One region of the Noviherbaspirillum album genome, then DNA from elsewhere that is predicted to be linked to it. Evidence: predicted binding sites of a transcription regulator. Region 1 holds the regulator's gene; each other region holds the start of a gene.
What was found. The regulator FNR, encoded in region 1, switches genes on or off when oxygen is low (the NO sensors DNR and NnrR bind a similar motif). The targets are predictions, from matches to a motif close to TTGATNNNNATCAA.

Region 1 (7,214 bases):
GCGCGTAGGCAGCGATGTCACCATCGTGTCCTATGCCAAGATGGTCGGCAGCTGCCTCCAGGCAGCAGAGGCACTGGCGGCAGAGGGCATCTCGGCGGAAGTGATCGACCTGCGCAGCCTCAAGCCGCTGGACGAGGAAGCCATCCTGCGTTCGGTGCGCAGGACGGGCCGCCTGCTGGTCGTGCATGAAGCCAGCCGCATGTGCGGCGTCGGCGCCGAAATCAGCGCCATCGTCTCGGAACAGGCCTTCGATGCGCTCAAGGCGCCGATCGTGCGCCTGACCGGTCCGGATGCTCCGGCAGCGTCGAGCTATCCGCTGGAACAGGCTTTCCTGCCGCAGCCGGGAGCCATTGCGGATGCCGCGCGCAGGCTGGCCGGGCGCGACCGCCTCGGCCCCCTGCATCTGACCGATTCGGCAGCACTCACAGTCTGAATATCTCCACCATTCCCAATACCCCGGAAGGAAACATCATGAACACCACAGCGTCCCTTACTGTCTCCAATGACCGCATCGATTCCGCCAGGCGCGGCGACGATGGTAACGGCGGCGATCGCGCCAGCGCGCCGCCCTTCTCGGCGGTCGGCATCATCTGGCTCAAGCTGGCTGTCGTATACCTGATCATCGGCGTCGGCATGGGCATCATGATGGGCGCCAGCCGCGACTTCACGATGCGGCCCGTCCATGCGCACGTCAACCTGCTCGGCTGGGCGACCATGGCCCTGGCCGGGCTGATCTACAGCGTGTTCCCGGCCGCAGGCCAGAGCAAGCTGGCGCGACTGCATTTCTGGCTCGCCAATCTCTCGCTGCCTGTCATGGCGGTTGCCCTAGGCATGGTCGTCACCGGGACGGCGGCCCTGGTGCCGGTGCTGGCCGCATCGGAGATCGTGGCTGCGCTCGGCATCCTGGTTTTCGCAGCGAACCTTTTCCTCAATCTGAAGGCTCGCTGATCAGCTGACACGCCTGGCGTTCGGCATTGGCTACTCTTCGCGGAAAGTCATGCGCGCACATGACTGCCAATGGCCTGCAACCAAGACCCGAAAAACGGCCTGTAACGACAGGCCGGCGAGCGGGCCTACGAAACCATGTTGTAAAGGAAATTGCCCGCCGAGAACAGCTCGTTGGCGGGAATACCTGAAAAATTGCCCTGTTTGAATAGTTTGGAAAAGGCGCTGAACGCCTCGTCCTCCATTCCCATGCCGTTTTTCAGAATATTAAGAAGCGCATCCGTCTTACCCTGTCCCAAGTCCTTCATCAGGTCTTTGAAACCATTGACCAAACCCTTATCCCCGTTTTTCCCGGTGAGGTTGTCCTTGTTGTGATCTTTCTTGAAGAAGTTGGCCGTAAGGTCCGCAATTTCTCCGCCATTCTTTTTCACGAAGGCGCTTGCCTGTGGAGCGGCGGCCAATCCCGCGCGTGTAATCCCTGCGAGTCCGAGCACTGGTAAAGCCATTTCTTTTCTCCTTGATTAATTCGGATTGATCAACGTCTGCTGCTAATAGGTGTTATGCCGAACCACCTTGTCAGTTCGGTTCATCCAGGATTTGGAACCCGATCCGGAGCCAGCATCCCGTCTGCGAATAACAAGGTGTTCATGCGCGCCACACTAGTAAGTGTTTTGCCGATCGTTCCAGTTCGGATTTATTTTACGGAGCAGCGAAAGAAGCATCCGGGCTCGCACAGATCATTCCCGCAACCGGGAATACATGAGGAGTTGGCCAGGCGACTGCCGGAAGCGCCAAGGATAGGCAAACGCCGGCAAACGCTGGCAAACCCTCCTGCGGCGCGAGGAATGCTTTAATATTTTTCAGTTGACGCGAGCGTTGGCACACCCCTTGCTACATGACTGCAAAACCGACCGGCAGCCGCGATGAAAATCCGATGCCGCTGCCAGACTCCAAGGAAACGCCGTCATGACACAAGCACAAGCCCTCGTCCGCCAGCCCGCCACATCCCGTTCGCGTGAAATCAGCGCACGCTGCTCCGCTTGCAGCATGCATCAGATCTGCCTGCCGATGGGCCTCGAGGAAAAGGATATGGACCGTCTCGACCAGATCATAGGCCGCCGCCGCAAGATCGCCCGTGACAGCCACCTGTACCGCGTCGGCGATCCGTTCACCAATCTGTATGCGATCCGTCTCGGTCACTTCAAGACGCACCAGGTCAACCCAAGCGGCGACCAGCAGGTGACCGGCTTCCAGATGGCTGGCGAACTGCTCGGCATGGATGCGATCAGCACGGAACGTCATCACTGCGACGCGATCGCGCTGGAAGACAGCGAGGTTTGCGAAATCCCGTTTTCGCGGCTGGAAGGCCTGTTCGGGGAAATGCCGCAGCTGCTGCACCACTTCCACCGGATGATGAGCCAGGAAATCACGCGCGAGCAAAGTGTCATGCTCCTGCTTGGCAACATGCGCGCCGAACAGCGCTTCGCCGCTTTCCTGACCAACCTGTCGTCTCGCTATTCGATCCGGGGCTACTCCTCGACCAGCTTCCAGCTGCGCATGACGCGTGAGGAAATTGGCAACTACCTGGGGCTGACGATTGAAAGCATCAGCCGCCTGCTCTCGAAATTCAAGAAGCGCGGCTGGATCAAGGTCAGCAACCGCGACCTCGAATTGCTCGAACCGGTAACGCTCAAGGCGGTCGCCGCAGGCACCCAGACCTGCGCCTGAAACGCGCCGCCGGCTCCTTCCGGACGGTTACAGCGGAACGCGCCGCCCTTTATCGTCGGGCACGTTGAGCAGATAGCAAGTCAGCATGCTTGCCAGGCTGCAGAATCCCCAGAAACAGAAGAATCCCAGGCTGTAGACGCCGAGCGGATTCAATTCGACATGCGCGCCGCCGATCGCGATGTCGCGGGGGTCGAATAGTGAAAAGAAAAAACCTTCGGCCACAATAGCGACCAGAAACGACGGCCACAGGACTGCCATGATCAGTCTTGCCATTGTCACCTCCTCATCTTGCCTGTCCATGAACGACGGACAGGCATTGTTTTCCATTAAAGCGGATTCGCTCTGGCAGCCTTGCGTGATACGTGAATTCCCGAATACGGGAATTCACGTGAAAACCGCTCGCAAAATCGGGAATGGCCCCATGCCTGCCTTCCAGCACTCCTTGCCCCTCCCGGCACCGCCAGCTATGCCAGCTATGCGAGGTGGCGCCAGATTTCGCCCCGCTACTTCCGAATGATCAATCCGTCCGGTCGGCGCTCAGCTCGACCGAGCGCTGCACCGGCCAGTCCCAGACGTCGTGCAGTCGCCAGTTGCGGCCCGCACCTTCCATCGATACCTGCCAGCGTGCGCGGTCAAGCATCGGCAGCGCAACGGCGAAGCTGCCTTCCGCATCCGGCTGCACCTGCAGCACAACGTCTTTCTGGGGCTGGGTCGAATGCACCAGCTTGATGGTCAGCGAGCTTCCGACGGGCTGGCCGAGGCTGCGCACGTTTCCGAGCAGCCGGCCCGAGGAAGCGTCATAGCGGATCGAGGCCCGCAGCTTCATGCTGGCGGCGACCCGGTCCCGGCTCAAGTCCTGGTTGATGGCCTTGCCTTGCTTGTAATAGTCGTCCACCACCAGCGCATCCTGCCGGGTGAATGCAATCCAGGTGGTATGGATGCCGGCGATCACCACGATGATCGGGCCGAGCATCAGCAGCCACGGCCAGCGATGGGCGTACCAAGGTGCCGAGGACACCTTGGATGCGGCGCGGCGAGAATTTGTCGATTGCATGATGCACTCCTTCATTGATTCGTTGATTGCGTTGGCCGGTTCGTATTTAACGGGGCACGATGAAAACCGCTTGTTCCTCGACCCGCAGCCGTTCATCGTCTTCCGCCTTCAGTTCGAACCAGATCTTGTTCGATCCCTTTTCACCCTTGCCGTGGGCGATGCGCACCCGGACCGGCACGGCGCGGGAAGCGGTAGGCTCGAGCAAGACTTCGTCTTCCGTCGCCAGCGCGATGCTGTCGATGCCCTTGACCGAAATCCGGTAACGGTGCGGCCGTTCGTCGGTATTCATGATCTGCAGGCGGTAGACGTTTTCGATCATGCCGTCCTCCACTTCGCGGCCCATCGAGCCGCGGTCGCGAATCACGTCCAGCTTGACCAGGTCGCGCCCGATCAGCGATGCGAACGACATCCCGACGATCAGCATCAGGATCGCACTGTAGATCAGCACGCGCGGGCGCAGGACTCGCTTGCGGATGTCCGCGCTGCCCAGGCCCTTCTCCATCGCGTTCTCGGTCGCATAGCGGATCAGTCCGCGCGGCGCGCCGGTTTTGTCCATCACCATGTTGCAGGCGTCGACGCAGGCGGCGCAGCCGATGCAATCCGACTGCAGGCCATTGCGGATATCGATGCCGGTCGGACAAACCTGCACGCACATCGAGCAGTCGATGCAGTCGCCGAGCGCCGCCTTGTTCACATGCCGCCCGCGCGCGCCGCGCGGTTCGCCGCGCTTCTGGTCATAGGTGACGATCAGCGTGTCGCGATCGAACATCGAGCTCTGGAAGCGAGCATACGGGCACATGTACTTGCAGACCTGTTCGCGCATCCAGCCGGCGTTGCCATAGGTGGCGAAACCGTAGAACAGGATCCAGAAGCTTTCCCAGGGGCCCAGCGTCATCGTCAGGACTTCGCTGCCCAAGGTGTGCGCCGGGGTGAAATAGCTGACGAAGGTGAAGCCGGTCCACAGCGCAACCAACCCCCAGGCAAGGTGCTTGGCCGATTTGCGCGCGACTTTTTCAGCGCTCCAGGGCTGCTTGTCGAGGCGCATGCGCGCACTGCGGCTGCCTTCGATCTTGCGCTCTATCCACATGAAGATCTCGGTGTAGACCGTCTGCGGGCAGGAGTAGCCGCACCACACCCGTCCGGCGACCGCCGTGAACAGGAATAGCGAGTAGGCGCAGACGATCAGCAGCAGCGCGAGGTAGATGAAGTCCTGCGGCCACAGCACGATGCCGAACAGGTAAAACTTGCGGGCGGCCAGATCGAACAGCACCGCCTGCCTGCCATTCCATGACATCCAGGGCAAGCCGTAGAACACCAGCTGGGTCAGGAAAACGCACAGCCAGCGCAAGTTGGCATACGTGCCCTTGATTTCGCGAGGATAGATCTCCTGGCGGGCTTCGTACATCCTGATTACCGAAACCTTCACTGCAGGTTCGCCCATGGTTTCAACTCTTTGACTTTTCAACGATTCAACGACTCAGCATTTCAACAACTTGAAAACTCCCGGTTAGGCCGGAGCCTGCGCTCCGGTCCCGGCTTCATTTCTTCGCGGTGACGATCGCGGTTTCGTTCGACAGACTCCATACGTAGGCTGCGAGCAGATGGACCTTGCCCTCGCCGAGGAAGTCATTGAACGCCGGCATGCTGTTGGCACGGCCCTTGCGAATGGTTTCCATGACCGTTTCAGCGCTGCCGCCGTACAGCCAGACCTTGTCGGCCAGGTTGGGCGCGCCGAGCGCCGGATTGCCGGTGCCGGCCGAGGTATGGCAGGCTGCGCAGGCGGCGAACTTGTCCTTGCCGAAGGCCACCTTGATCGGATCGGAAGTCGCACCCGACAGGCTGAGGACATAATGCGCGACGTTTTCCACATCCTTGTCCGAGCCGAGCGCGGCGCCCATCGGCGGCATGACGCCGTTGCGGCCTTGCATGATCGTGGCCTTGATCACGTCCGGCTCGCCGCCGTACAGCCAGTCCTTGTCGGCCAGGTTGGGGAAACCCTTGCTGCCGCGGGCATCCGAACCGTGGCACTGCGCGCAGTAGGTCAGGAAGAGGCGTTCGCCGATGGCATGCGCCTGCGGATCGGCGGCGACGGTCTTCAGGTCCTGCTGCTGGTACTTGGCGAAGATGGGGCCGTAGTCGGCATCCGCCTTCTGCAGTTCGGCCTGGTAGGCGCCGGCCGATTCCCAGCCCAGCTTGCCCTTGAAGGAGCCGAGGCCGGGATAGAGAACGAGATACGCCACGCCGAACACGATAGTCAGGTAGAACATCCACATCCACCAGCGCGGCATGGGGTTGTTCAACTCGGTCAGACCGTCGTCCCAGCTGTGGCCGGTGGTCTCGGCTTCCTCGCCCTCGCGGACGACGATCTTCACCTTGGCCTGCGACCACAGCAGAATGGCGCAGCCGGCAATGCCGAGGACGGTGAGCACCGTGATATAGATGCTCCAGAATTCGCTAGTAAAGTCAGCCATGTTGCTTCTCCGATGCGGCCATGTCGTTATCGTCCGCAAACGGCAGGTCTGCCGCCGCGTCAAAGTCGGCGCCGCGATGCGCGCCGTAAGTCCACCAGATGATGCCGATGAAGCTCAGGAAGCTGAGCACCGTAATCAGCGTACGTGCATCGAAAACAAGTTGTTCGAAATTCATGATTACCTCTTTGCCTTGATCTGGATGCCGAGGCCCTGCAGATAGGCAACCAGCGCATCCTGTTCGGTCTTGCCTTCCACTTCCTTGGCCGCATTGGCGATTTCCTCGTCGCTGTACGGATGGCCCAGCTTGCGAAGCGCCGCCATCTTCGGCGCCACCGACTGCGGATCCAGCTTGGTTGTGGCCAGCCACGGGTAGGAAGGCATGTTCGATTCCGGCACCACGTCGCGCGGATTCATCAGGTGCACGCGGTGCCATTCATCGCTGTAGCGGCCGCCTACGCGGGCCAGGTCGGGGCCGGTGCGCTTGGAACCCCACTGGAACGGGTGGTCGTAGACGAATTCGGAGGCGACCGAGTAATGGCCGTAGCGCTCGGTCTCGGCGCGGAAAGGACGGATCATCTGCGAATGGCAGTTGTAGCAGCCTTCGCGCACGTACACGTCGCGGCCGGCCAGGCGCAGCGCCGAATACGGCTTGAGTCCGGCGATCGGTTCGGTGGTGGATTTCTGGAAGAACAGCGGAACGATCTCGACCAGACCGCCGACGCTCACCACCAGAACCACCAGCGCGATCAGCAGCCAGGGGTTCTTTTCAATCCATTCATGAGAAAACTTTTTCATTTGTTGCTGCTCCTGTTGTTACTTCACCTGTTCAAGGCGGTGTTCAGGCCGGGTTCAAGCATGGGCCGCTGCGATGGACGGAATGCGCGCTGTCACTTCCTTGCTCTCGCGTACGGTCATGTAGGTGTTGTAGGCCATCATGATCATTCCGGCGAGATACAGCAGGCCGCCGCCGAAGCGAATCACGTAGTAGGGATAGGTTGCCTTGACCGATTCCGCGA
Region 2 (7,214 bases), on a different contig from region 1:
GCAAGCGTCCCTGCTCCAGGCGCTCGGCACTGCGTACCTGCTCCAGCGCAAGCAAACCGCTCACACGGTATTTGACCGCATTGACCAGGATATCCCTGATGAATTCCATTGCCCTGCGAAATTGCGCCAGCCGCAGTTCGTCGGCCGCCGCCGCGCTGGGCGCTGCCTGCTCATCGAGCCAGTTGGGATTGAAACCGGAGATCACGGCCGAGAGGCCGTAGCTTCCCGGCGCATTCTTCGCTGCACCGGTATCGGCCATGTCCAGATATTGCACCAGGTCGCCGTCGATGGCATAAGCGATCTGGCGCGCGCTGTCTTCCGACAGCGTGTAAGAGGCATGTCGCTGGGCAATGAGGGCCACGCAGCGCGGCCCATGCTCTTTCCATACCAGTCCCGCGCTCGCATAGACCACGCCTGATTCCCTCGCGCCGGCAAAGCCTTTCTGATGATGATCGAAGCGGCCGGCCTTGGGATCCCATACGCCGCCGACATCGACGGCGAAGTCGGCGCCGGCAATGATGTCCATGTTGCGGGTGCGGACCAGATTGCAGTTGGGGAACACCAGGTCGAGGACGGCGACGGCCCAGACGTCGTCGGCGTGAAATTTTCCGGAGTGGGTGGCGATTAGCATGGTCGATGAATTGATGTAATGAGCATTCATTTTATAGAAGAGGCCCTGGAACAGGCGTCAAGATGCACTAGTGTTGATATGACAGGCGGTTCGCTCGGGACCGGCATCCCGTTTTCCTGCTCCGACGTTAATTTACAAACTGAAACATATAAGTTGAACAATATTTCCACACGAAACGACCTTTAATTTAGAATCCCTTGCCAGGGAAGCGCACGCCGCCGCCGCGCATTTCAACAAGCCAGCTCGGAAGAGACTTATTCAAGATCGCTTCCTGCAAGCCAGCCACTAACCACAGATCAACAACAGCCGGTGACTAATGATCAGGAAGCGTCGACGCGTGTTCGCGTCGTTGAGCAATCTCAGGAATCTGCCAGCGGCACTGTTGCCCCGCCGCTCCTCGCTGCTGCGCGGTTCATCAAGCAACGAGTGCGCCGTGCATACAATGATCGAGCGTCCGTCTATCAGCTACCCGCTGGAAGACGCATGAACTAATTGCCCTGCCGTCACAAGCGTGCAGGATCGAAAGGAATAGGTGAGTTGTCATGGTTATCAAGCCTGCCGTCCCGGCAACACGCACACGAACGCGCAAAACTGCGGAGAGTTCGGCGTCGGCACCACCAGCGGCAAAGCCGCGCCTGAAAAAGCCATCGATTTCCGTCAGCGACCGCTTGATGCTGCAAAAGGCTCAGCAGCAGAAAGAGTTACTGGAAAGGGCAATGGCGGCATTCGAGTCGATTGCCCCGAACCGTGAACAGTTTGCCGAGCTGATCGGCGTCTCGAAGCGTGGTCTGGACAAATGGCTTTATCCCTACGTACCCGGCAAACCCAAGTCCGAGCAGGACTGCCGCGAAATGCCGGAGCCGGTGCGCCGGCTCTTGATCATCATGATGGAACAACCATCCGCGGTTCGACTCGTTCAGCGCCTGGCTAGGAAACATCATGATTCGGGGGAAGACAATTCGGTTGCTGCAAAAAAGAGCGTCAAACGGAAAACGAAAGATTGATTTCTTAAAAATGCAAGGTCAGACTATTTAATACCTCTTAATCTGATTATTAATTAGGCCGACTCAACACTGACCTCACGGCAACACCGTGTGAATCACAACGCGGGCGAACATAAAATTTTTCGAGGCGCGCCGTTTCCCTAAAAGAAACTATGGCCATGCACTTCAATTAAGATACATGATTGAAGATATTTCATTTACGAAAAATCATGCATCTTTGAAAGATGCTTGATTTACTTAAGGTAACCGCATACCCGGCTGCTCTCAGCTTTCTCGAAGCAAGACCCCAATGGGGTCGACAAATTTGATTAGGATCAAGGCGGCAGATACCCTACCGGATGAAAGTGGCAGCATTCCTAGATCAGGAGGAGCCCATGAAGTCCGAGATGTCCGGCCTGCTCGCTCTCGTTTTAATGTTCAGTGTGCTCGGTTGTTTAGCACAAGAAACAAAGGGAATGAAAGCTGCGCCTCCACCGAAGCCGGATGCCGCAGGCGCCGCCGGAACGCCGACCCCGGCTCCCGAACTTTCACCAGCGGAAGCCCGGAAAACCCTGCAGGAGCAATATGGCGGAGTGGTGATCGACAACACCATCACGGTGGCGGGCCAAGACTTCTTTCGCTCCTTCTCTTTCTTCTGGCGCGAGAAGCCGATGAATGAACGTTACGCGGTATCGATTCACGAACGCCCATCCGCAAGGCTGGGCAACCAAGTCTGGGTAGAGCACAACAATACACGGGTCTACCAGACCATACTGCCCACCTTGCGGGCGCAGATCAATTTGATAGCGGATATCGCTGCAGCCAACTCCTACCAGACCATTTCCGATCTGGAGGTTCAGCGACTATTGTTTAAGGATCCGGACCTCGGCGCCGACGAGTTTTAAATTAATGTATCTGAGCGATGTTCGACACCATGCGGATGAGCCCGGTCTGGCGTTTGGTTCCCGTCTTGGCGAAGATGGATTTGAGATGCGTCCTTGTGGTCTCCTTGCTGATACCGAGGTTGTCGGCGGCATGATCCAGCGTGTCAACCTGAACCATCTGTTCCAGCAGGCGCTGCTCGGCCGCCGACAGCGAAAATGCGGAAGCCACCAGCGGAATCCACGATGCCTGCTGCGCGCAGCGCTGGTGTGCGACCAGCAGGACCAGGGGCGCGCCCTCGTCATCGGTCATGTGAGCGGGAAGAGGGATTCCGATCACCAGCGAACCCGGGTGCTCGCCGTGGCCGGAGATCAGCAGCGAACCGGGAGAGCCGTCGCTGCCGTCGCAGAGATCCTTGATGAAGCCTTCCAAGTGTCTGGCATGATTGTCCTTATGTGAATTGCCGTTTAAAGCAGCATCCTTTTCATCGGCGGTATGTCCGTGCAGCCAGGACCGTCCACTTTCATTCGCATATACCGGCCGGGCGGCCTGATTGACGACGATGACGGGAACATTGAAGCGGTCAATGATTTTCTGGCCGAGGCAGGATGACCGTATCAGTGACCGCAGGCGCGCGCGAAGCCTGACTGCTCGCGGAAGCGGTCGAAGCAACTCTGCAAGTTCGCAGGACGCAACCGGGTTCCGGGATCTGTGCTGATCCTCGACGAGCACCAATACATGCGTGGTGCGCCTGCTTGCGAACAACGGGAACCAGCGCAGCTTTACACCGTGGCTGGTGAACTGTACATCGATCTCCGACGTACTGCATTGCGGATAGAAGGCGGGGTCCGTCCCGCTCTTCATCTGGCATACCGAACAGCATCGACGCGCAGCCTCGATGGCGCATGCGCTTGCACTGTGCTCCTGCAAGTGGGTCTCGAGATGTGCAGCTCCATAGCCATGGGTTTCCTTAACCGTCAGTAACTGGGTATCGTTATGCAATTGCATTATCGATACGGCATCGCATTGCAGGCATGCAGCGAAACCTTCAAGCGCTTCATGCCATGCAGCTTCATCATTCACACCCTCGTACAGCCGGGCGACGAGATGGGGATGGCTTAGCGCGGCCATGCAGTTCTCCTTATTCCCAATGGGGTATTCATATTTTCATAATGAATACCGGCGGATTTGATTAAGAACAAACGAATCACCCAAACTGGGGATGGCCTGACGACCGCAAGTTAAATACGATGCACCCATCGAGTCCTTAACCAGCACGGTGCATCCCATGAAAAAGAATGGCGATTTCCATAGCGTAGAGACGCGCAGCAAAATCATCACAATCCGCTCGATGACCGCATCAAACATGACTATTGTTCTCGCGGGCTTGGTCGCAAGCCTTGCCGCACCGGCAGGCAAGGCCACAGAGCTGATCTATACGCCGATCAATCCGGCGTTCGGCGGCAATCCGAACAACGGACCTGCGATGCTTGCTACCGCATCTGCGCAAAACAAGCACAAGGATCCGGAGGAGGAAGCAAGAAGAAACTTGAGCGAAACACCCCTTCAGAACTTTAATGAAACGTTGCAACGTTCGGTGCTGAGCAGGATTGCTTCAGCGGCAACCGGCCAGGTGCTGGACGCGGGCGGGCGGCTGATACCCGGCACGGTGGATTCGGCAAACTTCAGGATCAGCGTCAATGACATCGGCGGCGGTTCACTAGAGATCGTAACCACCGACAAGACGACAGGCGTCTCCACTTCCTTCCAGGTGTCCCAATGAAGCGCATTGCCGCATCTGTCATTTTCATGTCGGTGTTGATGGTGGGCTGCACCACCATGCAACCGCCGCAAGAAGTCAATAACAAGGCGGTGCTGTCTCCTCCCACGCCGACCACGCGCGATCTGCTGCGCCTGCCGGAACCCAAAGGGCGCGTTACGGCGGCCGTCTACACGATCCGGGATCAGACCGGCCAATACAAGGCTGCTCCCGACAGTTCCTTCTCGACGGCTGTCACGCAAGGTGCCAGCGGGCTACTGGTGAAGGCGCTCAAGGATTCCGGATGGTTCGCTCCGGTAGAGAGAGAGGGGCTGCAGAACCTGCTCACCGAACGAAAGATCGTCCGCGCGCTGGAAGTGCCGGGAGAAAAGCAGGCTGCGCCTATTACGCTCCCGCCGCTCGCATCCGCGACCGTCCTCATCGAAGGCGGCATCGTTGCCTATGAGACTAACGTTCGTACCGGCGGCGCGGGTGCGCGGTATCTCGGAGTCGGCTTGTCGGACCGCTACCGCATGGATCAGGTAACGGTCAACCTGCGCAGCGTGGATATTCGCAACGGCCGCATCCTCAATAGCATCTCGACGACCAAGACTATTTATTCATATGAAGTCAGTGCAGGTGTCTTTCGCTTCGTGAATTTCAAGGAACTGCTTGAGCTCGAAGCCGGCATCACGCGCAACGAACCGGTGCAACTGTGCGTGCGGGAAGCGATCGAGAGCGCTGTCGTGCACCTGACGGTGCAGGGTATTAAGGACCGCGTCTGGGCGCTTAAGAATGACGAGGACTGGAAGTCTCCAATCATCCAGGCCTATCTCCGCGCCGACCAGCAGAACAGCATAGAGAGCGAACAATGACGAAGCTTATCTTGCTGCTGATGCTTTGCATCTGGACTGCCGGCGCGGGTGCGCAGGACATGGGAAGCGGCGATATCGACCTCGGCAGCGGCGGCTACGCTGCCAGCATCAGCCAGACCGGCAGCGGCCACAATGCCGTCATCGATCAGATTGGCGCTTCGGCAGCATCGGTGATTCAGCAAGGATCGTCGAACACCGCGACGGTCAGGCAGGAGGGCGGTGGCAACACGGCGCGGATCTCGCAAAGCGGAAGCGGCAACGAAGTACTGGCGGACCAGAGCGGCGGAGGCAATCTCCTGACCGTAGGCCAGACCGGATCGAGCAACAGGGTGCAGGCCACTCAAACCGGCGGAGCGACCGCAACCGTCCAGCAGACAGGCGGCAGCAACCTCGTTATCGTCGACACCCTCGTCAACGGCGGCGCCATCGGAGTGACGCAGATAGGAAGCGGGGCGACCGTGACGGCAACGCAGTTTTAAGTTTCAACAAGAAGAATTCCAGCGCGGCGCCCACAAGGCTCGTCCGCACTGGCGGCGGACATCGGACAACGGTGTCCGTGTTCACGGCGATCGTCTGCGGACATCGCTTTTATAAAGTCGCTGGGCTTGCGCCTGCGCGAGATGTTCCGGTACTCGATACCGATACTCCAAACCACGAAAGGAATCATCATGAAACTTCGTCTCTCAGCGATTACTTTGGCCCTCGGCCTGGCCTATGCGTCATTCTCTGCATCGGCGCAGACGGCGACGGTGAATCAGCAGACCAATAGCAGCACGGCAACCATCAATCAGAATGCTACTGGTTCTGCTACTTCTGCTGCGATTACACAAGAGGGCGCCGGCGGCCATACCGCGTCGGTGACGCAGGATGGCGCTCAGAGCTCCTCAGTGAGTGTCTATCAAGCACAAGAAGGCAATGATGCAACCGTCACTCAGGGGGCTGGAGCCAGGATGAGTGCAGGCGTCAGCCAGACTGGAACCAATGGTACGGCGACAGTCGAGCAGGTCGGCACTGACCAGAGTGCCAGCATTTCGCAGGCAGGTGACAGCAATAACGCCAGAATCCGGCAACAGGCGTACCAAAATTCTGCCAGCATTAATCAGGCAAGTGGAAATGGCAGCGTAGCCGATATCTGGCAAACCGGTAACAATAATATTGCTGGCATCACCCAGAGCGGAGTTGGCGGACACGAAGGCACTATCTGGCAGAGCGGCGATATTAACCGCGCTTCATTAAACCAGGAAGGCGAAAATCAGACTGCTTTCATTAATCAAACAGGCAGCAGTAACAGGGCCAATGCAAGCCAGACTGGCGCGAATAATCAATTGACTGCCACGCAATCCGGTACAAGCAACCAGATGGACGTCGCGCAGAGCGGTGACGGCGGAGTGCTTACTCTGTCTCAGGCAGGTACAGGAGGTTACATTAACGCTGTTCAGGCAGGTGTTGGAAACAACGGAACCGTCAACCAGTATGGCGTCAACCAGGTTGCCTACTTGAGTCAGAACGGGACGGCTAACACTACCACCATCAACCAGGGAGGAGGTGCTGCTGCGGCTCAGGCTTCCGTGACTCAAAATGGCACGGGCAACACAGCCACCGTAAATCAGAACTAAACTCCAATTGTGTTATTTGCCGCCTTTGGCAAGGTGTGCCGTGCAGGATCGGCGACCGGTTGGCAACATGCAACCGGCCGCTGATCTTTCGCCATTGACGGCCTGGCCCGCGCTTCGCGGTGCGTTTTGATAAGCTTGGGAAAATTAACATGGTCCCCGTTGACATAGATGTCTGGCTCGACACCGAGAGAACCGGCAACCAGATTACCGTGATTCCGTATGTACGGACCGCGGAAGAAATGAAGGTTCATTACGATATCGTCCTGCTGCGCAAGGGAACATCGATCAAGCAGAGCGGCAATGTCCTGGCCTCTGCAAGCAAACCGGGCGGCATGGGCCGCATGACAGTCAATACCGGCAATGGCAATGAATCCTGCCGCATCAATATCGTGCTGCAGACCGATGGCAGCAAGCTCGGGCAGTATGAATTTGATTGCCCCTCTTGACTGAGTGATGGTTTGTATCCAG
Region 3 (7,214 bases), on a different contig from region 1:
ATCACAGCACCCAGGAACGAGACAAGCAGCGAAGAGATGCTGAAGTCATTCTGGTTGATGGTTCCTGTTCCGAACAGCGGAGCGAGCAGCCAACCGCCAAGCAGTGCACCTACGATACCGACGATGACGTTCAGGAGCATGCCTTGGCTGGCATCTGTACGCATCACGATGCTGGCGAGCCAGCCGAGAATACCACCTACGATAATCCAGATAATAAAATTCATTTTTACCTCCTATGTATGTTGATAGACTGGCTACAAGAATAGACTGGCTGCATGTGAAATGGTTCATGCCGCGGAGCGGCCACTGATCTAGCTCATGCTACTGTGCGAAGACATCGAAGCATCGTGTTTTTCGCTTGATCCCGCCGAGCTGTTTCGATCATTTGCACCTTCAAGCGCATTCCGAACACAGAAAGCATCTCGCATGCAAACCACCGCCGGATGATGAATGCATTGAAGGCGTGCCGCGTGATTGTTAATGCATGCATCGTTCATTGTCATCTGCCTCCGGCAAGCTCCGACTCCGAATGCTCAATTGATACCGCGGCCGGGAGAACCTGTTCCGTTCCGCCTGTACCGCCTCTCATTCTCGGTCGGAAGCGGCGAGAATCCTTCGTCGTCTTCCACCAGGACCGTGACTCCCGGCTGAATGGTCTTCAGATAGCTGGCATATGCATAGGCATCCTCCTTTTCATCAAATGACGCGATAGGCTGTTCGCCACCTTTCTCGGATATGTCCCAGGTGTCATTCAAGCCTGGCGAGATGCAGATGACGGTCGTTTCAAGCGTGTCTGTTTCCACGTCTGTTTCTCCTTGCTGCGCGGTGATGTCGCCACATGCCGATGCAGTGTGGCCAGTGTCGCGAAAGGGGAAGGCATCGCAGGCGCTGGTTCCGCTCCGCTTGCCTTCGCTGATGAACACTGGTTGATTCATGATGATGACGTCGCCGTTCGCATTGCATATTCCGTACCGCGCGTCATGCTCATTGAGCGCGCATTCATCGAAGTCGCGTAAGGACGCTGTGCGACACAATGCATGCTTCGCATGACGTGCGAGTGAAATTCAGTAGCTCTTGATGAATAAGGCACGCGGTTCGTCGACGCGCCCTCTGCCGGTATGCCTGCAACCAGTGCCTGCGTGCCGGCATGTGTTCTGTGTGACCGTATCCCAATTCATAACAATCTCCTTGTCATTGATAGTGGGAAAGCCCATCGGGCCATTTGTGTCTGCAGTGCCTGTGCAAGTCCTGTGCCTAGAGCAAGCCAGTCGCGGGCCATCGGAACGATGGCGAAGGAAGATGCAATGCATGCCGTGCGGCGCCGGGGTGCTCGCTACGACGAAGGGCGGCATGTTTCCCTGTGTTGAAAGGGCATTGCGCCATGGGACGGGCCTCCTGTACGGTTCATCGCATGCTCGGGACTGCCGGCAGGGGCAGGGAGGGCATGAGAACATGGATGGCTTGGGAAAGACTCTAGCCCATTTGGCAATTTGCTCGTGTAAATGTTCCAAGCATTGTTGAAAACAATACAGGCAGAACTTGCTGGACTTTCCCGTTGTCCATGTTGTTGAAGCGTATGCCCCGGCAGGGACTCATGCCTGGGGAACTCGCTTGCAATACCTCTTGAATGGTTGCCTGGGCAGGCTAATCGACGCTTATTTGCGCTGCCGCAGTTCAAGAAAAAAATGGAGACAATTTCTGGTGTGGTAGGAAACTTAATCAGTGTCAAGTTGTCATTTGTTACACCCGAGTACGATCGGTTACAACGTCACCACAGGAGCACATCATCATGACTGAACACGCGTTGGCAGGACAGGAAAGCTACGATCCGAATCGCCTTCTGGATACTCTGCTTGAAAAAATGAATCTCAAGAACGATGCGGCGCTCTCGCGCATGCTTGAAGTCGCGCCGCCGGTCATCAGCAAGATTCGCCACCGCCGTCTGCCGATCGGCGCATCGCTGCTGATCCGCATGCATGAAACCACCGGCATGAGCATCCGCGAGCTGCGCGATCTGATGGGCGATCGCCGTACCAAGTATCGCCTGAGCGATGCCCAGGGCAAGCCGAAACCGGCACCGGATGCCGCGCCCGCCCAGCCCCAGCAGAACCAGGCCAGCATGCATTAACCCGGTCCAGCTTTGCATCTGCACGGTGGCGCATGTCGCAGGCTGATGCAAAGTGCGGCAGCAGCCTCATGTGGGATTCGGCTCCGCTGTGATTGTTGGTTATTGCTGGACTTATCGCCTCGCTCGCGGCGACGTGTACGCGCCGGTCCCAGGACCGGCGTCATCGTTTCATCTCCTCTAAGATTTCCATCCGATACGGTCCACATGAATCCGGGCCGAGTCTTGCACCTCCGGAAATAATTGACCCAGATCAATGTTTTTGCGAGTGCCGCTCTCTATGCTGCGATACGTCTTCCGCTTGTCCCGGAAACGCTCATCAGCCATAGAGGGACGTTCCAATGCTACCCAGCCTGACCATCAAATCGCGCCTCATCTTCGTCGTCGCTTTCTTGTCCCTCATGTGCATCGCCGGAGGCGTGATCGGCTTGGGCAGCCTGTCGCTGGCCAATGCCGGCCTGGAAGACAATTATCGGCATCGGCTGCTGCCGGTCAGCCAGCTCGACCAGCTTGTCCGGCTGATGGAAAAGAACCGGATCGAACTGGCGGATGCCCTGGATGGCGAGCCGGCCGAAACAGGACGGCGGCTCGATGCGATCGGCAAGCGCATCGGCGAAATCGATGCGGCATGGAAGACGCTGTCGCTCGGCGTGAAGGAGCGACAGACGCCCGAAGAAGCGGCGCTGATGGAAGGATTCGAAGCTGCCCGCAAGCGATTCCTGGAACAGGGCCTGAACCCGGCCATCACCGCGCTGCGCGCCAGCGATGCCGCCACCGCGTCTCGCATCGTGCATGGCGGACTGGAAGGATTTGCCGCACCGGTCGACGAGGCGGTGTCGGCGCTCATGCGGCATCACCTGGAAGCAGCGCGGCTGGATTATGAACGCAATCAGCGCATTCACTACTGGGTCAAGATCTCGTGTGCGGCCGGCATCTTGCTTGCTGTACTGCTCGGCACCGTGATTTGCATCTGGCTGGTGCATGCCATTGCAAGGCCGCTTGCTTCCGCAGTCGATGTCGCGCGGCGGGTGGCCGCGGGCGATCTCAGCAATGACATCACCGTCAACACCAGCGACGAGACCGGTCAGCTGCTGCTGGCGCTGAAAGACATGAATGCCAGCCTCGTCGGCATCGTCCGCGAAGTCCGGAGCGGCACGGAAACCATTGCCACCGCATCGGGCCAGATTGCCACCGGCAACCAGGATCTGTCGGCGCGTACCGAGAGCCAGGCCAGCTCGCTGGAAGAGACCGCGTCGTCGATGGAGGAGCTGACCGCGACGGTGAAGCAGAATGCGGACAGCGCCGAGCAGGCCAACCGCCTGGCACTGTCGGCATCCGAAGTGGCGGTGAGAGGCGGCACGGTGGTGATGCAGGTGGTCGAAACCATGGGTTCCATCAATACCTCCGCACGGCGCATCGTCGACATCATCGGCGTCATCGACAGCATCGCGTTCCAGACCAATATTCTTGCGCTCAATGCCGCCGTGGAAGCCGCGCGGGCTGGCGAACAGGGCAGGGGCTTCGCCGTGGTGGCCACCGAAGTGAGGCAGCTTGCCCAGCGTTCGGCCGCCGCCGCCAAGGAAATCAAGACGCTGATCGACGATTCGGTGGAAAAAGTGGATGCAGGCGCGCGGCTGGTCGATGAAGCCGGCGCCACCATGCAGGAAATCGTGCAGAGCGTGCGCCGCGTCACCGACATCATGGGCGAGATTTCGGTGGCGAGCAAGGAACAGACCGACGGCATCCAGCAGGTCAACCAGGCTGTCAATCAGATGGACGAAGTAACGCAGCAGAATGCCGCCCTGGTCGAGGAAGCGGCGGCAGCAGCGGCGTCGCTGCAGGATCAGGCCGTCAGCCTGACCCGGGTGGTCGGCATCTTCAAGCTGGCAGGCGACCATGAGCAGGAGCACTCCCAGGGCCGGTTCCTTGGCCTTGAATCCAGCCTGCCGCAGGCCGCCATCGTCATGCCGACATCAGCACCGGTACGCGTGTCGCTTCCAGCACCGCGCGCGTGACCGCGCCCAGCATCAGTTCGCGGAACCGCATGTGGCCGTAAGCGCCCATCAGCAGCAGGTCGGAACCGCGGGTGTCGGCAAGGCCGATCAGCGCCTCGCCTACGGCGCCCTCCGGCTGCCGCTGCAAGACTTCCGCATGTATTCCATGGCGTGCCAGGTATTGCGCGAGGTCGCGGCCCGGCGACATTGACTGGCTGCGCGCATCGAAGCTGACGACCTCTACATGCTGGGCGCGCCGCAGCAGGGGAAGCGCGGAGGCAACGGCGCGAGCCGCTTCCATGCCGGCATCCCAGGCGATCAGCACGCGCGTGCCGATATTGTCGAAGCGGCCGGTATGCGGCACCACCAATACCGGCCGGGCCGAATTCAGTACCACGAACTGGGCGAAATCCGGCATGACGACCGGTGATCGCTCCTCCGGGTCGTTTTGTCCGATCACCACCAGGTCGGCATAGCGTGATTGCAGGCAAATGCCGCCGCCGGCCTCATCGTCGACCAGCCGCTTCTCGTACGAGGACAGCCCCAGCTTCTGCACGCTGGATTCGAAATCCTCAAGACCCTGCCGAGCGCGGTGACGCAGGAAATCAAGATGGGTACGCAGGTTGGGGTCGAGTTCGGCCAGCATGCGGGCCTGCACCAGGTAACGCGATGCACCGGTGGTCGCGGTGCCGATCAGGTGTGCCTGTTCCGTCATGGCGACTGCGGCGGCAATCTTGATGCGCTCACCAGCCGAGGCGGATTCATCGACATGCACCAGGATGGTTTTGTAAGACATGGCTTCATCGTTTGCCGTGGCACGAACGGCAACGCGGCTTGCTCTCGATGCCGCCACCTTAGCGTCAAACCATCGGGGCGTAGCATGCCGAATCGGTGCGGTTTGAGACGCATCAAGGCCTCGTCGATGGCCGCGCCCGGAACGGCGCAAAAGCCGGCTTGATTTCAGGAGCACCCACCATAGAATGAGAAGTATTGCGCCGCCAATGGAGTTCCCATGCGCTTGTCCAAGCTTTGCAGCCTTCGCATTCAGCACGCCTTTCGCCATTGCCTTGCACACAGGCAATCCAAGCCTTCCCAGCCTGACGGCGCTGCCGGCCGCGGAATGAGCCGCCGGTGACCGTCGCCTATTTCCGCTTCTATGCCGAGCTGAATAATTTTCTTGCGCCCTGGCAGCGCCAGCAGTGTTTCAGCCACGTCTGTTCGCGCGATGCGAGCGTCAAGCACATGATCGAGGCGCTCGGGGTTCCCCATACCGAGGTCGAGCTCATCCTGGTGGATGGCGTGTCGGTGGATTTCTCGCACAGGCTGCAGGATGGCGAACGGGTGAGTGTCTATCCGTCGTTTCACGACATCGATGTGACGCCTTTAACAAGGCTGCGCCCGGCGCCGCAGGGCGTCGACAGGTTCATCGCGGATGCGCACCTGGGCCAACTGGCGCGCAACCTGCGCATGCTCGGTTTCGATGTGCTCTACCGCAACGATTACAGTGATGCCGAAGTGGCGCGCATAGCCGCCAGCGAAGACAGGATCGTGCTCACGCGTGACCGCGACTTGCTGATACGAAAGGAAATCGTGCGCGGCTGTTACCTGCACTCGGTGGCTTGCGATTTGCAGATGGCCGAAGTGCTGAGCCGTTTCCGGCTGGCGGCCGCGGTCAATGCCTTCAGCCGCTGCCTCAACTGCAACGGCCTGCTGCAAAGCGTACCGAAGTCCGATGTGCAGGAACGCGTTCCCGACCACAGTCGAAAGGCATATGACCGCTTCTATGAGTGCCAGGGCTGCGCGCAGGTCTACTGGGAAGGTTCGCACGTCGCCAGGATGCGCCAGCGCGTGGCCCGGATGCTCGGCGAGGAAAGCGTCGCCGGGCAGGAAGACGGATCCGTGCGCAAATAAATGCGGCACCCCCCCGCGGGCAAGAGTTGCATGAAGGAAGAGCATCCTGCATTTTTCTGCTATAACGCGGCATCGGCAATCCATATCCTCCCGCGCATGAACAAACTCTACTCCACCGCCTGCGAACGCAACCGCGATCCCATCCTCCAGATATTGCGCGGCGTGCTTGCCAATGCCGGCCGCGTGCTGGAAATCGGCAGCGGCACTGGTCAGCATGCGGTCTACTTCGGTGCCGCGTTGCCGCACCTGAGCTGGCAGACCAGCGACCTTCCGCAGAACCATCCGAGCATACAGGCGTGGATTGCCGAGGCCGGCCTGTCCAACGTACTGCCGCCGATCGCGCTCGATACCGCCGCCGGCCCCTGGCCGCAGCAATCCTTCGACGCGGTATTCACCGCCAATACCTGCCACATCATGGCGTGGGATGAGGTGGTGGCAATGTTTGCCGGCATCGCGCGCGTGCTGCGGCCCGGCGGGGCCGTCTGCATCTACGGGCCCTTCAACTACGGCGGACGCTTCACCAGCGACAGCAATGCCCGGTTCGATGCCTCGCTGAGGGAACGTGCCGCGCACATGGGCCTGCGCGACTTCGAGGCGATGGATGCACTGGCGCGCGGACATGGCCTGGAATTGGCGGCCGACCATGCGATGCCGGCCAACAACCGCCTGCTCGTCTGGATCAAAACCGCCTGATGCTTCAGTGAATGTGCAGGTTCGCCTGCACGCGCAGCAGGTCGGTGAAATGTTCGGCCGATACCGGCTCGCTGAAGAAGAAGCCCTGCACGCTGTCGCAATCGTTGTCGCGCAGGAAGTCGAACTGCTGCTGGGTTTCCGCGCCTTCCGCGATCACGCTGCATTCGAGGCTGTGCGCGAGGTTGATGATGGCCTTGGTGATTGCCGCATCGCTGCGGCTGAAAGGCACGCCCTGCACGAAAGACTGGTCTATCTTCACGGCACGGATCGGGAACTGCTTCAGATAGGCCAATGACGAATAGCCGGCGCCGAAGTCGTCGATGGCCACGCTGACGCCGATGTCGCGCAGCGCGTTGAGCACCGCGATGGCCTTGTCCGGGTCTGCCATGACGGCGCTTTCCGCTATTTCGAGTTCGAGGTAGCGGGCCTCCAGCATGGTTTCGGCAAGGATATTGGTGATGTTGTCGATCAGCTTGTCGTCGCCGAGCTGG

Region 2: RY831_RS01850 (CsgE family curli-type amyloid fiber assembly protein) is a predicted target of FNR. The motif match lies at 1,940-1,953, and genes of this name have one in related genera.
Region 3: RY831_RS05470 (universal stress protein) is a predicted target of FNR. The motif match lies at 5,018-5,031, and genes of this name have one in related genera.

What each region holds. Positions count from the first base shown of each region.
Region 1 is NZ_JAWIIV010000006.1:80,887-88,100, forward strand. It holds gene RY831_RS09300 (alpha-ketoacid dehydrogenase subunit beta) at 1-433, shown strand, start outside; gene RY831_RS09305 (hypothetical protein) at 472-948, shown strand; gene RY831_RS09310 (hypothetical protein) at 1,074-1,451, opposite strand; gene fnr (fumarate/nitrate reduction transcriptional regulator Fnr) at 1,912-2,673, shown strand; gene RY831_RS09320 (hypothetical protein) at 2,701-2,946, opposite strand; gene RY831_RS09325 (FixH family protein) at 3,191-3,727, opposite strand; gene ccoG (cytochrome c oxidase accessory protein CcoG) at 3,774-5,168, opposite strand; gene ccoP (cytochrome-c oxidase, cbb3-type subunit III) at 5,266-6,198, opposite strand; gene RY831_RS09340 (cbb3-type cytochrome oxidase subunit 3) at 6,191-6,373, opposite strand; gene ccoO (cytochrome-c oxidase, cbb3-type subunit II) at 6,376-6,993, opposite strand; gene ccoN (cytochrome-c oxidase, cbb3-type subunit I) at 7,048-7,214, opposite strand, start outside.
Region 2 is NZ_JAWIIV010000001.1:412,456-419,669, forward strand. It holds gene RY831_RS01840 (MYG1 family protein) at 1-661, opposite strand, end outside; gene RY831_RS01845 (hypothetical protein) at 1,174-1,635, shown strand; gene RY831_RS01850 (CsgE family curli-type amyloid fiber assembly protein) at 2,010-2,519, shown strand; gene RY831_RS01855 (helix-turn-helix transcriptional regulator) at 2,521-3,627, opposite strand; gene RY831_RS01860 (curli assembly protein CsgF) at 3,785-4,279, shown strand; gene RY831_RS01865 (CsgG/HfaB family protein) at 4,276-5,130, shown strand; gene RY831_RS01870 (hypothetical protein) at 5,127-5,609, shown strand; gene RY831_RS01875 (hypothetical protein) at 5,799-6,746, shown strand; gene RY831_RS01880 (hypothetical protein) at 6,896-7,192, shown strand.
Region 3 is NZ_JAWIIV010000003.1:123,103-130,316, forward strand. It holds gene RY831_RS05450 (GlsB/YeaQ/YmgE family stress response membrane protein) at 1-224, opposite strand, end outside; gene RY831_RS05455 (hypothetical protein) at 534-935, opposite strand; gene RY831_RS05460 (hypothetical protein) at 1,790-2,128, shown strand; gene RY831_RS05465 (methyl-accepting chemotaxis protein) at 2,467-4,140, shown strand; gene RY831_RS05470 (universal stress protein) at 4,088-4,915, opposite strand; gene RY831_RS05475 (Mut7-C RNAse domain-containing protein) at 5,251-6,030, shown strand; gene RY831_RS05480 (DUF938 domain-containing protein) at 6,127-6,723, shown strand; gene RY831_RS05485 (bifunctional diguanylate cyclase/phosphodiesterase) at 6,728-7,214, opposite strand, start outside.